4 regions of the Shewanella sp. 4_MG-2023 genome follow, and region 1 is predicted to be linked to each of the others. Evidence: predicted binding sites of a transcription regulator. Region 1 holds the regulator's gene; each other region holds the start of a gene.
What was found. The regulator sigma-54, encoded in region 1, starts transcription at its own class of promoters, with help from an activator protein. The targets are predictions, from matches to a motif close to GTTGGCACGNNNNTNGNNT.
Positions count from the first base shown of each region.

Region 2: flgF (flagellar basal-body rod protein FlgF) is a predicted target of sigma-54. The motif match lies at 1,957-1,975, and genes of this name have one in related genera.
Region 3: Q4546_RS02225 (nitrate reductase) is a predicted target of sigma-54. The motif match lies at 1,832-1,850, and genes of this name have one in related genera.
Region 4: flgB (flagellar basal body rod protein FlgB) is a predicted target of sigma-54. The motif match lies at 1,941-1,959, and genes of this name have one in related genera.

Region 1 is NZ_JAUORL010000027.1:3,756-7,087, reverse strand. Features, by position in the region: gene lptB (LPS export ABC transporter ATP-binding protein) at 1-524, shown strand, start outside; gene Q4546_RS14410 (RNA polymerase factor sigma-54) at 659-2,143, shown strand; gene hpf (ribosome hibernation promoting factor) at 2,167-2,454, shown strand; gene ptsN (PTS IIA-like nitrogen regulatory protein PtsN) at 2,457-2,900, shown strand; gene rapZ (RNase adapter RapZ) at 2,897-3,332, shown strand, end outside.
Region 2 is NZ_JAUORL010000011.1:35,681-39,012, reverse strand. Features, by position in the region: gene flgH (flagellar basal body L-ring protein FlgH) at 1-341, opposite strand, end outside; gene flgG (flagellar basal-body rod protein FlgG) at 366-1,154, opposite strand; gene flgF (flagellar basal-body rod protein FlgF) at 1,166-1,909, opposite strand; gene flgE (flagellar hook protein FlgE) at 2,179-3,332, opposite strand, start outside.
Region 3 is NZ_JAUORL010000003.1:65,038-68,369, reverse strand. Features, by position in the region: gene Q4546_RS02225 (nitrate reductase) at 1-1,791, opposite strand, end outside; gene Q4546_RS02220 (cytochrome c3 family protein) at 2,169-2,504, opposite strand; gene htpX (protease HtpX) at 2,791-3,332, opposite strand, start outside.
Region 4 is NZ_JAUORL010000011.1:31,763-35,094, forward strand. Features, by position in the region: gene Q4546_RS08040 (chemotaxis protein CheV) at 1-868, shown strand, start outside; gene Q4546_RS08045 (protein-glutamate O-methyltransferase CheR) at 1,010-1,849, shown strand; gene flgB (flagellar basal body rod protein FlgB) at 1,993-2,391, shown strand; gene flgC (flagellar basal body rod protein FlgC) at 2,394-2,810, shown strand; gene flgD (flagellar hook assembly protein FlgD) at 2,835-3,332, shown strand, end outside.

The sequences.
Region 1 (3,332 bases):
CCGCAGATCCAATGCATTTGCGCGCCCGAAAAGGCATTGGCTACTTACCTCAAGAAGCCAGTATTTTTCGTAAGCTCACAGTACACGATAATATAATGGCAGTGCTTCAAACTCGCAAAAGCTTATCAAATGAGCAGCGCATTGAAGAACTGGAACATTTATTAGAAGAATTTAACATAACTCATATCCGTGATAGCCAAGGTATGGCGTTATCGGGAGGCGAGCGTCGCCGAGTTGAAATTGCACGCGCATTAGCGGCAAATCCTAAGTTTATTTTATTAGATGAACCTTTTGCAGGGGTAGATCCTATCTCAGTAATCGACATCAAGAAAATTATTCAACAACTTAAAAGCCGTGGTTTAGGGGTGCTAATTACCGACCATAATGTCCGTGAAACACTTGATGTGTGTGAGCGAGCATATATTGTGAGTCACGGAAACTTGATTGCTGAAGGAACACCTGCTGAGATCTTAGTCAATCAGCAAGTTAGGTCGGTATACTTAGGTGAACAATTCAAGCTATAGTTAGCACTATTCAGTTTTTAGTATGGCATTCGCGGCCAACAACAAACCTTAATCTAGTCTATTTTTCTAGGATCATAAACTAGCGCCCACACTGTTCGTCGCGATGATGTAATTCAATTAGGGACAAGCGGTACATGAAAGCCTCACTCCAACTCAAAATGGGTCAACACTTAACCATGACCCCACAGTTGCAACAAGCGATTCGCTTATTGCAACTTTCCTCATTGGAGCTACAGCAAGAAATTCAACAAGCACTTGATTCAAACCCGCTATTAGAGCTTGAAGACGAATTCACTAAAGCCAAAGAGCCCGTAAAAGAAAACGCCCTGCAAACTGACACCGATTTTAGTGATAATAGCCAAGTCACCATAGAAAAAGACACCTCAACGGTTGATACCACTGAATCGCTCACTAAAGATTCTATGCCTGAAGAACTCCCTATGGATACCACATGGGATGAGGTGTATACCGCCTCGCCGACTTCTGGCTCTGGCGCAGTATCGAGCGGTAATGATATGCCGTTTCAAGGCGAAACCAGTGAAGGCTTGTATGAGCATCTTGAATGGCAAAAAAACCTCACTCCCTTTTCTGAAAATGACTTGGTGATTGCAACCGCCATTATTGATGCCATTGATGAGCGCGGTTACCTCACCCAGAGCGTTGAAGACATTTTGCAATCCTTAGGCACTGACGATATCGAACTCGATGAAGTTGAAGCTGTACTTAAACGGGTACAACACTTCGATCCCGTCGGCATTGCAGCGCGAGATTTAAGTGAGTGTCTATTAATTCAATTAGGCCAATACCCTAATGAAATTCCTTGCATAGATAATGTTAAGTTACTGATTAAAGATCATCTTGATTTAATCGCCGGTCGTGACTTTAGGTTACTGATGCGTAAAACCAAGCTTAAAGAAGATGATTTACGTGAAGCCATTGAATTTATTCAAACGCTCAATCCACGTCCAGGCTTGCAAATTACCCCCATTAAAGATGAGTACGTCATTCCTGATGTTACTGTACTTAAAAAGAATGGTCGCTGGGTGGTCGAGCTAAATCCCGATAACATGCCTAAAATTGGCGTTAATCAGCAATATGCAGCTATGGCCAAAGGCGGTTCAAGCCAAGCTGACAGCCAATTTATTCGTGGTCATTTACAAGAAGCCAAATGGTTTATCAAAAGCATCGATAGCCGTAATGAAACCTTACTAAAAGTGGCTAACTGTATCGTACAATTTCAGCAAGGTTTCTTTGAGTTCGGTGAAGAAGCCATGAAGCCGATGGTGCTCAATGATATTGCTGAAGCGGTTGAAATGCACGAGTCGACCATTTCACGGGTCACGACCCAAAAATACATGCATACCCCCCGTGGACTTTTTGAACTAAAATATTTTTTCTCAAGCCATGTAAGTACCGATGATGGTGGAGAATGCTCTTCTACAGCAATTCGCGCATTTATTAAAAAGCTCGTAGCTGCAGAAAACCCGAAAAAGCCTCTTAGTGATAGTAAAATGGCGACACTATTGGCTGAACAAGGGATTAACGTTGCTCGACGTACGATAGCCAAATATCGAGAGGCAATGCTCATCCCTCCCTCAAACCAACGCAAAAGCTTATAACTTTTGTTATTGGAGGATGACCTATGCAAATTAACCTGACTGGAAACCATATTGAAATAACTCAATCTTTACGGGAATACGTGCAAACAAAATTTTCAAAGCTTGAACGACACTTCGAACAGATCAATAATGTTCACGTTGTGCTCGATGTTCAAAAGCTACAACAGATTGCCGAAGCCAAACTGCACCTAAAAGGCGGTGAAGTGTTTGCTGTATCGCGTAACGCTGATATGTATGTGGCAATAGACGCCCTGATAGATAAGCTAGACCGTCAGGTAATTAAACATAAAGAGAAACTCACTAAGCATTAACGATGGAACTTCGTACCATCCTGCAGCCGGCGTGCACTACCTGTGCCACTCCGGGCAGTAAGAAAAAGGTACTGGAATTAATCAGCAATTTAATGGCTGCCCAGTACCCAACCCTTTCTTCACAGGCTATTTTTGAAAGTCTAATAGCGCGTGAAAAAATGGGCAGTACAGGTATAGGAAATGGCATAGCAATTCCACATGGGCGCTTAGATAATATCGAAGAACCCATTGCTATTTTAATCAAATGCGAAGAGCCAATCGCCTTTGATGCCATAGACAAGCAACCTGTAGATATTTTATTTGCGCTTCTTGTACCTGCAGATCAGTGCCAGCAACACCTAAGCACATTATCTAGCATGGCAGAGAAACTCAGTGATAAATTGATACTTAAACGACTTCGAAAGAGTCATGACGCTACAGAACTTTATCAGGTTATTACTGCATGAAACTTGTCATCGTATCGGGACGTTCAGGTTCAGGAAAATCAGTCGCACTGAGAGTGCTTGAAGATTTAGGTTATTACTGTGTTGATAACCTGCCACTGCCACTGATTGGCAGCCTGCTTGAACAGCTTAAAGATAGTAACGAGCTTGTCGCCATTAGCGTCGATGTGCGTAATATCGAAGAGCAAGGCAAAGTACTCAAAGAGCAAATTGCTTTACTGTCTGACGATACCAGCATTACCAGTTTCTTTTTAAACGCCAACGATAAAGTGTTACTGAAGCGTTTTAGTGAGACCCGCCGATTACACCCACTGTCTAAGAATCAAATTTCGTTACAAGAAGCCATTAAGCTTGAGGGGCGGTTACTCGAACCCATAGCCAAAATGGTTGATCACTATATCGACACCTCGCAAACTAATATCTACGAATTGAGCG
Region 2 (3,332 bases), on a different contig from region 1:
TCTAGCGGAATTCCTTTAATCGACAGATTGCTGCCACCGGCATAAACCGGATCGACGCTTAAATCAGAGCCTCTTTTAATTTCGTTATTGGCACTTTTCTTCGCTTGGGTCGACTCATTAAGCAATACGGTAATAATGTCACCCACTTTGTGGGCACGAATATCCGAGTACAAACTGGATGATTGATGATCCATGTAAATTGAACCCGTTGACACCATTTGGGTTGGCGGCGCTTCTGGGTAAACAGGCGCATAAAATGGATCATCGGCTATGGGTTTTTGCTGAGTTGAGCTGCAACCCAGCATCACAAATGCTGATGCTAAGACTAAAACCTTATTCATCATCCCCTCTCTTATCATCAAAGCTTATAAGTTCTGTGTTACGTAAGACATCATCTGATCAACAGCTGATATCACTTTCGAGTTCATTTCGTAATTACGTTGACTTTGGATCAAGTTAACCAGTTCTTCAGTCACGTTAACGTTTGACGTTTCAAGCGCCCCTTGACGAATAGCCCCTAAACCATCCAATGAAGCCGTGCCCTGAATCGGCGTGCCACTGGCACCGGTTTCGGTGTAAAGGTTTTGCCCTAGTGGGTCTAACCCTGATGGATTAATAAAGTCGCTCATGGCTAACTGACCAATGACGGTATTTTCTGTAGCACCTGAAAGTTTCACTGAAACTTCACCTTCAGATGACACTGTGATTGAAGTGGCATCATCAGGAATGGTGATGGCAGGCTGGATGACATAACCCGAACCTGGGGTCACAATTTGGCCATTTTCATCTAGGCTAAATTGGCCGTTACGGGTATAAGCTGCGGTGCCATCTGGCATTTCAACTTCAAAAAAGCCTGGACCTTCAATCATTAGATCTAAGGCATTGTCTGTGGTTAACATATTGCCTTGGGTAAACATCTTTTGCGTGGCAACCACTTTGGTACCCGCACCGAGGTTTAAGCCATTAGGTAGTTTGGTGTTATCAGCACTGACGCCGCCCGCTTGGTTAACGGTTTGATAAAGCAAATCTTCAAACACTGCGCGGCTTTTTTTATAGCCAATGGTACTGGCGTTGGCCACGTTGTTAGAAATAACCGAAATGTCGGTTTGTTGGGCATCTAGGCCGGTTTTACTGATCCATAAAGCAGGATGCATAATAATTACTCCTAACTAATTCTCATTAAAGCTGACGAGGCGCGATCAAGATCTTCGGCGTTTTTCATCATCTTCACTTGCATTTCGTATTGGCGCTGAATATCAATTAGCGCCACCATTTCAGATACCGCATTGACATTACTGCCTTCAACTGCGCCACTTTCAACTTGAACATTGGGATCATTAGGGATGTTTTGCCCTGTGGTTAAACGAAACAAGCCATCCTCACCGCGCATCATGTCGGCGTTGTTGGGGTTAACCAATTTAATCCGCGCAACTTCTTCGACTATGTCGGCTGTGGCGCCTTGGGGTCTAACCGAGATAATACCGTCAGGGGAGATTTGCACTTTTTCAACCGGCAGTGGCAGCACAATTGGCCCAGCCTCCCCCATAATCGGATTGCCACGCGCATTAGTGAGTAAGCCGGTAGTGTCAAAATTTAGACTGCCTGAACGGGTATAGGCTTCACCGCCATCAGCAGCTTGCACAGCTATCCAGCCTTTATCTTTAACGGCAATATCTAAATCACGACCTGTGGTTTTAAGTGGGCCTGAGTCAAAGTTATGCCCGGGGCTTTCTGTCATTGCAAAAACACGAGTCGGTAAACCTTCGCCAAAAGCTTGCATAGAGCGTGCTTGAACCAAATCAGCTCTAAAGCCGTCAGTATTCACATTAGCTAAATTGTTGGCTCGCACCGCCAAAGCATTCATATTCTGCTTAGCGCCGCTCATGGCAACATAAAGTAATTTGTCCATTTACCGCTCCGTCAAACTTTCTTCATAACAAAAGATATACACAGAACTAGCAATCAACGTGCCAAAAAATTAAGGGTTTGAGTTTTAGATGAAATTTGCAGTTATAAACAGCGGGGAAATTTACAAGATAAGCAATATTGGGCAGGTTAATGGCTGTGGTAACGAGGTGAAGAATGAGGTGAACAATAAGGCAAAGAGTTGCCATGGCGGCAACTCTTTACTAAAGCGCGAGTTTACTAAAGCGCGAGTTTACTAAAGCGCGAGATTAATTAGCGGATCTGCAATACCGTTTGGTTAAGGGTATTGTTCACTTCAAGGGTACGTGAGTTGGCTTGGAAGTTACGTTGAGCTGAAATCAAATCCACCAGCTCGGTGGTTAAATCAACATTTGATTGCTCAAGTGCTGACGAGCGAATACTACCAAAAGTGCCGCTATTGGCCTCACCTGCTAGTGCTGGGCCTGAGTCTAAGCTGGCTTTCCAAGAGGTATTACCTACTTGAGTTAAGCCTTGCTCATTAGAAAAGCGTACTAATGCTACCCGAGCTAATGGCACGGTTGAACCGTTACTGTAACTGGCTGTTACTAAACCGTCATCGCCGACACCGACATTGGTTAAGCGCCCGACTGTGGTGCCATCTTGGGTTAACTCTGTCACTTCAAACGGTGAGGCGTATTGAGTAGGATTATTAAAATCGATGTTCACCTTTTGCGAGCCGTCAGCGCCGGTGCCGATAACACCTGCGCCATTACTACCTAGTTCAACCGTAGACACTACCGCTGGATCAGATCCTGTATAAGTTCCGGCATCATTAAATGTAAGTACTGAGCCTTTCCAGCCGGATGCGTTTTCAGCGGTACCAGTTGAATCAGCAATACCATCACCAGTAGTATCTGTTGGGAATGAACCACCCGTTGGCGCATCAATATCCACTTGCTTGCCATCAACAGCATAAAAGGCAACCCAGTTATTCTCACCAGTATGGGAACCACCTTCTGGTTTAACAAAATAAGTGGTCAAGATATGAGCCTCACCAAGTGAATCATAAATCGTTACTGAGGTTGAGTTATTGTAAGTATCTGCGTCATCTGGATCAAAGTTTGCTGGATCAAGTTCTTCATCACCAACATTGAGGTTCATTTGAAAACCAACGTTACCGGTTTTCACTGGGCTACCTGCAGTATCGGGGATTTTAATCGGTTGGGTGGTGGTTAAACTCACTGAAGTCGAATTACCATCAGCATCCACAGGGAAACCCTGTAAATAGTTACCGGCTGAATCTGTCATAAAACTTTCTGAGTTTACTTTAAATGCACCTGCACGGGTGAATGCATGATCTTGGCTGCCCGCTTCAGATGAAGTAACAAAGAAACCACCGCCACTAATAGCCATATCTAAGGAGTTGTTGGTAAACAGTAAGCTAC
Region 3 (3,332 bases), on a different contig from region 1:
TTGATCTCGGCTGCGACCACTGTTTAAGCGTACTTGCCCAGCTGGCAAAGGGGCTATTTGGCAATCTGCAGTGGTTTCAATAAATTGCGCTTTTGATGATGCGGTGGCGAATATGCCATCGGCAAACAATCTTTGCTTATTGCCCCCTATGGCACCATGGTTAGCAGCAGGCCACTGCGTCGGTAGTAACTCATCATATTGCTCATCCGTTAAATCAGCCAAACCGCTTAAATCAAACTGCTTGCCTGGAAAAGATTGCTTTACAAGCTTAGATAACTGGGCAAATTCTTTAAAAACGGCAGCACTGTTTTTAAAGCTAAAACTTTGTTCAAAACCCATCGCTTTTGCGACTTCTGCCAAGGCCCACCAATCAGCTTTTGCAGTGCCTTTAGCTTGTATAAAGCCACGTTGGCGGCTAATCACTCGCTCACTGTTAGTGACAGTGCCACATTTTTCAGACCAACCCTGTGCAGGTAATAACACATCGGCTAATTGCGCAGTCGCAGAGTCTTGTGTTATCTCAGACACCACCACAAAAGGACAGGTTTCTAATGCCGCAGTTATTTTTGCAGTATTAGGCAATGACACCACTGGATTAGTGCCCATAATCCACACCGCTTTAATTGTTCCATCTGCCATAGCATCAAATAATTCAACGGCTGTGAGACCCTTATCAGTCGCGATCACCTCAGACTGCCAAAAATCTCCTAACACTTGACGCTCCGGCTCAGAAAACCCCATATGACAAGCAAGTTGTGTCGCTAAACCGCCCACTTCACGCCCACCCATGGCATTCGGTTGGCCTGTAAGTGAAAAGAAACCACAACCTTCCTTACCAACCTGACCAAGAGCTAAGTGACAATTGATTATCGCATTGCTAGTGTCAGTGCCTGCAATAGATTGGTTTACCCCTTGGCAGCTAGCTGTCATGACTTTTGCGTGAGAGATAAATAACTGATAGAAATCCTGCAACTGAGCAATAGGCACTAATAACGCTTGGGCAAGTGTTTCAACATCAGTGGCTTGACTGGCAACGTGTGCTAAGGTTTGAGTGAAGTTTTCAGTGTGCGCATCAATATATGGCTGATTTAACGCTTCATTTTTGGCAATGAAATTCAGTAAGCCATTAAATAATAACGTATCTGTCCCCGGCGCGATTTGAAGATGTAAGTCTGCTTGGCTTGCCGTAGCAGTTTTAGCTGGGTCAATTACGACAATTTTAGTGCCATAACGCTGGCGGGCTTTAATCATCCGCTGAAATAAAACCGGATGGGTCCACGCTGCGTTTGAACCCACTAATACTATTACTTGTGCCTGTTCAAAATCGTCATAACAACCCGCTACAACATCCTCTCCATATGCGCGCATGTGCGCACTTACAGCAGAAGACATACAAAGGCGTGAATTGGTATCAACATTCGCCGTGCCAATAAAGCCTTTGGCCAATTTATTAGCCACATAGTAATCTTCAGTTAAAAGTTGCCCTGATAAATAAAATGCAACTGAGTCTGGTCCATATTGCGCAATAGTTTGTTTAAAGGTGTCAGCAATTGTCGTGATAGCTTCAGGCCAAGCAACTGACTTACCAGACTTATATTTGGGATAACGTAAACTATTTGGCTGGACTAAGCTTTCTAATAAACGCTCACCTTTGGCACATAACTGACCTTTATTGGCTGGGTGAGTACGATCACCTTCAAGCTCAAATCCAATGTCGTTAAGACTGCTAGGGGTTACACTTATTCCGCAGCCGACGCCGCAATAAGCACAACTAGATTGGATATTAGACATGCAACTTCCCTTCACTGACTCAAATTCAATGACAATAACGTCGCAAATCTCGTGCCAATTGCTAACTTAATGATTTACAAACCGTTTACAAATAAGGCAAATTTAAAATCGCTACTTTTGTTCAACAAAAGTGCACCAAGCCGCACCAATAACGCACATGTCGTTGAAAACAAAAGAAAATTAATACCACTTTAGAGGTATACCGTATAGGTAGTGTGATAAATGCTAAGCCATGAATTGAATATTCATGTGGAATTATTCTTTGAGCTAATGTCGGCGGAAATATAAAAGTTATTTATAAACAGCAAAACTGGGGCAATAAAAAAGCGCTGAATTTCAGCGCTTTTAAACTTTGCTTAAAGCTAAATAATCATCAGTTATTTAGCAACGCGGCCATCATCATGGCAGCTATCACAAGTCGGTTTTTCACCAACATTCATGTCATGTGGTGCGTGACAGTCTTGACACATTAACATGCCATCATGTGGCGCATGGTTTTCATCCATTTCCGCAAGTGTTCCGTGACAGTCTTGACACTGCGCGAACTCATGCTCACCGTCAGCAGATGGCTCGCCATCAGCATGACAACTTTCACAGCCACCCATTTCAGCGTGGAAATCAGCTAAAACTTCATCTGCAGCGAATGCATTTGATGACAAAGTTACTACAGCTAAAGCTGCTGCAAACATTGCTACAAGTATTTTATTGCTCACTATTATACCCTCCAGTTACGATAGTCAAAAAGGCTCTAATAGAGAGACCTTTAATCGATATCAATTTTCAGAACGACTTTTTTAGGCTCAGTTATAAACTTAGCTAACACTGGTTAATTTAGCAACACTAAATAGTCAGCGGCAAAATTCAATCATCATCTCTGACACCTAAAAAGCGTTACATAATGTATCACCTTGAAAAGAAGGTTATATTAACGAGTTAAAATAAAAAGGGAAGCAATAAAAAAGGAGCTATTAAGCTCCTTTTATAACCAAGATCACATTATTAACTATTTCTAAGGGCGCTAATACGTTTTTCTAGTGGTGGATGGCTCATTAAAAAGTCAGTCATTGAACGTTTACCGTTAATACCTAATGCTGACATTTGCGCTGGCATTGCACCCGTTTCTGGGCCAGTTTTTAAACGCTCTAATGCCGCAATCATCTTATCTTTGCCAGCAAGCTTGGCCGCACCTTCATCGGCTTTAAACTCACGAATACGAGAGAAGTAAGCCACAACCATAGACGCTAAAATACCAAATAACATGTCAAGTACGAAAACCACAGCCATGTATGCAAACATACCAAGACCTTCACCCTCTTCATCATTACTCGCAACGAAGTTATTCACAATACCTGCAACAACACGAGCGGCAAAAATAACGAAGGTATTCACGACACCTTGAATAAGGGTCAAGGTGACCATGTCACCGTTAGCCACGTGGCTAACTTCGTGAGCCAGTACGCCTTCGATTTCATCTTGGGTCATACCGTAAAGTAAGCCTGAACTCACAGCAACTAGCGCGTTATCTTTACTTGGGCCCGTTG
Region 4 (3,332 bases), on a different contig from region 1:
TAGACTGGAGTTACTGCTTTTTAAACTTAATGGTCGCCAACGTTTCGGTATCAACGTTTTTAAAGTAAAAGAAGTATTACAGTGTCCTCCACTGACAAAGTTACCCCGTTTAAGCCCAATGATTAAAGGCATTGCTCACATTCGGGGCTCGACTATTTCAGTGATTGATTTAAGTGCGGCAACTGGTGGCCGTCCGTTGGCATCGACTGAAAATTGCTTCATCATTATTGCTGAGTATAACCGCAGTATTCAGGGCTTTTTGGTTAGCTCAGTAGAGCGCATTATTAATATGAATTGGGAATCAATTATGCCACCGCCACAAGGGGCTGGGCGCAACTCTTATTTAACTGCAGTAACCGAAATCGAAGGTGAATTGGTTGAGATTTTAGATGTTGAAAAAATTCTTGATGAAATATCACCAGTAAAAACGGAATTAAGCCAAGCTGCCAGTGATGCTATTACCATTGATAAAGAGCAGCATTACCATATTATGGTGATTGATGACTCTGCAGTTGCTCGTAAGCAAATTATCCGTTCATTATCGTCATTGAACCTGCAAATTGACACCGCTATTGATGGTAAAGATGCCTTAGAGAAATTAAAAGCGATTGCCACTGAGATGGATAATGTTGCCGATGAAATTCCACTGATTATTTCAGACATTGAAATGCCAGAAATGGATGGCTATACCTTAACGGCGGAAATTCGCGACGATCCAAAACTTAAAGATATTAAAGTGGTGCTGCATACTTCATTAAGTGGCGTGTTTAATCAGGCCATGGTTGAAAAGGTCGGCGCAAACGACTTTATCGCTAAGTTTAATCCCGATGAGTTAGCGTCAGCGGTCAACAAACATCTCATTTTATAATAATTCAATCGAAAACCTAGGGCTGATGATTCACCATAGGTTGTAGATTTCACGTTTGTTACCAAGCGCTCGGTAACCAAACAAAGCGGCGGCTTTAGATTGCAAACAATGTAAAGCGCCTCTTTAAAATAGGATGTAAAAGTGCCGAACAAATCACTTGCTGAAGCAGAATATAATCAGTTTAAGCTTTTTTTAGAGCAACACAGTGGCATTGTATTAGGTGACAACAAGCAATATTTAGTAAAAAGTCGCTTAGCGCCTTTAATGGGCAAGCATGATTTGCCCTCATTATCGGAAGTGGTTAAGCGCTCAATGAAGCCAATGGAGCGGCATTTACGGGCGGAAGTGATTGACGCTATGACCACAAATGAAACTCTGTGGTTTAGAGACAAATACCCGTTTGAATTACTTCATGATGCTTTATTACCTGAATATAGCCGCTTAGGTCGGCCGTTAAAAATATGGTCAGCCGCTTGCTCGTCAGGGCAGGAGCCCTATTCATTGGCAATGACTATTTTAGAGTATCAGCAGCGTAAGCCGGGGGCATTGCCTGGTAGCGCGACGATCCAAGCCACCGATTTATCACCTTCAATGCTAGCGCGTTGTAAAAAGGCCGAATATGACAGCTTAGCCTTAGCCCGTGGGCTATCAGATGAGCGAAAGCGACAATTTTTTGATCCAATGCCGTCAGGTCATATGAAAGTGAAAGATAATGTTCAGCGGTTAGTGAATTTTAGAAGTCATAACCTGCTTGAAAGTTATAGCTTATTGGGTAAGTTCGATATTATCTTTTGTCGTAATGTGTTGATTTATTTTTCTCCAGAGGCAAAAGCTAAAATTTTGCGGCAATTTGCTGCCGCCCTTAATCCCAATGGGATTTTATTTTTAGGGGCGTCAGAATCTATCTCAGGTTTAAGTGATGAATTTACGATGGTGCGTTGTAACCCAGGGATTTACTATCAAAAGAAAAATATATTGTAAGTTTATGAATTAATATGTTTTTAGTTAATAAAATGCCGACTTACGTCGGCATTTTTCATTTTTATCCTTTCTCATCTTAAAACCGCAATATTTTGGCATAAGGTTTGCTTTGTTAGTGACAGTTAGCTGATGGAGGCAATTTTATGGCGATTAATTTTGAAAATGGTTTAGGGGTACATCAATACTCGTTGGGCATACGTGCTCAAAGGGCTGAAGTGCTATCTAGTAATATCGCCAATGCCAATACCCCGGGTTACAAAGCTCGTGATGTAGACTTTGCCTCTGCCATGAATAGCGCCCGCTCTCATCAGCAAGGGCTGCAAATGAGTCAAACAACTGACAAGCACTTTGACCTTAAAGCGTTAAGCCAAGAGCATGTGCAGTTTCGGGTGCCAAATCAGCCAGACACAGGTGACGGTAATACGGTGGATATGCAAGAAGAGCAATCTGCATTTATGCAAAACTCTTTGGAATATCAAATGTCACTGGGCTTTCTTGAAAGTAAGTTTTCTGGCATGCGTAAAGCCATTAGAGGTGATTAATTATGAGTCTTTTTAATATTTTTAATGTGTCAGGCTCGGGTATGTCTGCGCAATCGGTGCGCTTAAATACCACCGCCAGTAATATTGCTAATGCCAACACAGTATCAAGCAGTGTCGGTGAGACCTATAGAGCTCGTCATCCTATTTTTGAGGCTGAAATGGCCAAAGCCAGTCATCAGCAAAATAGTTCTCATAGTGTCAGTGTTAAAGGCGTTGTAGAAAGCGATAAACCGTTATTAAAAGAATTCTCACCTAATCATCCAATGGCTGATAACGATGGGTTTATTTATAAACCCAATGTCAATGTGATGGAAGAAATGGCCGATATGATTTCTGCTTCTCGGTCATATCAAATGAATGTTCAAGTGGCTGATGCCGCCAAATCAATGTTGCAGCAAACGCTTCGTATGGGTAAGTAATATGAATTTAGTTGGAGGTAAACAATGAGCCTCGTTAATCCTTACAGTAGTCAGTCATTACCGCAGTTGCAGACGTCTACCACGGCTTCCACCGTCTCCACTAATTCAGTGGCGACAAACTCACAAACTACACAGGTATCAGACAGTAGCTTTTTAGATAGCCTAACTGCTGCGCAATCAGCTAGCACCACCGAAACTGGTGAAGCTAAAAGCCAAGAGCTAACCCAATCGGATTTCTTTGCGCTTTTGAGTCAACAGCTGTCAATGCAGGACCCGTTTAAACCTGTTGAAAACGATCAGATGATCGCACAAATGGCGTCCTTCGCGACCGTTGATGGTATTGCCAACTTAAATGCTGAAATTTTGAATTTGAACAGTGTGATGAGCTCAAGTCAGGCATTACAAGCCTCGGGCTTAGTGGGGCAAAAGGTGCTCATTCCATCAGATATTGGCCATGTCTCAGAAGAAAACCCAGTCATTAACGGTGTCATTAGTACGCCACAGCCAATCGATACCATTACC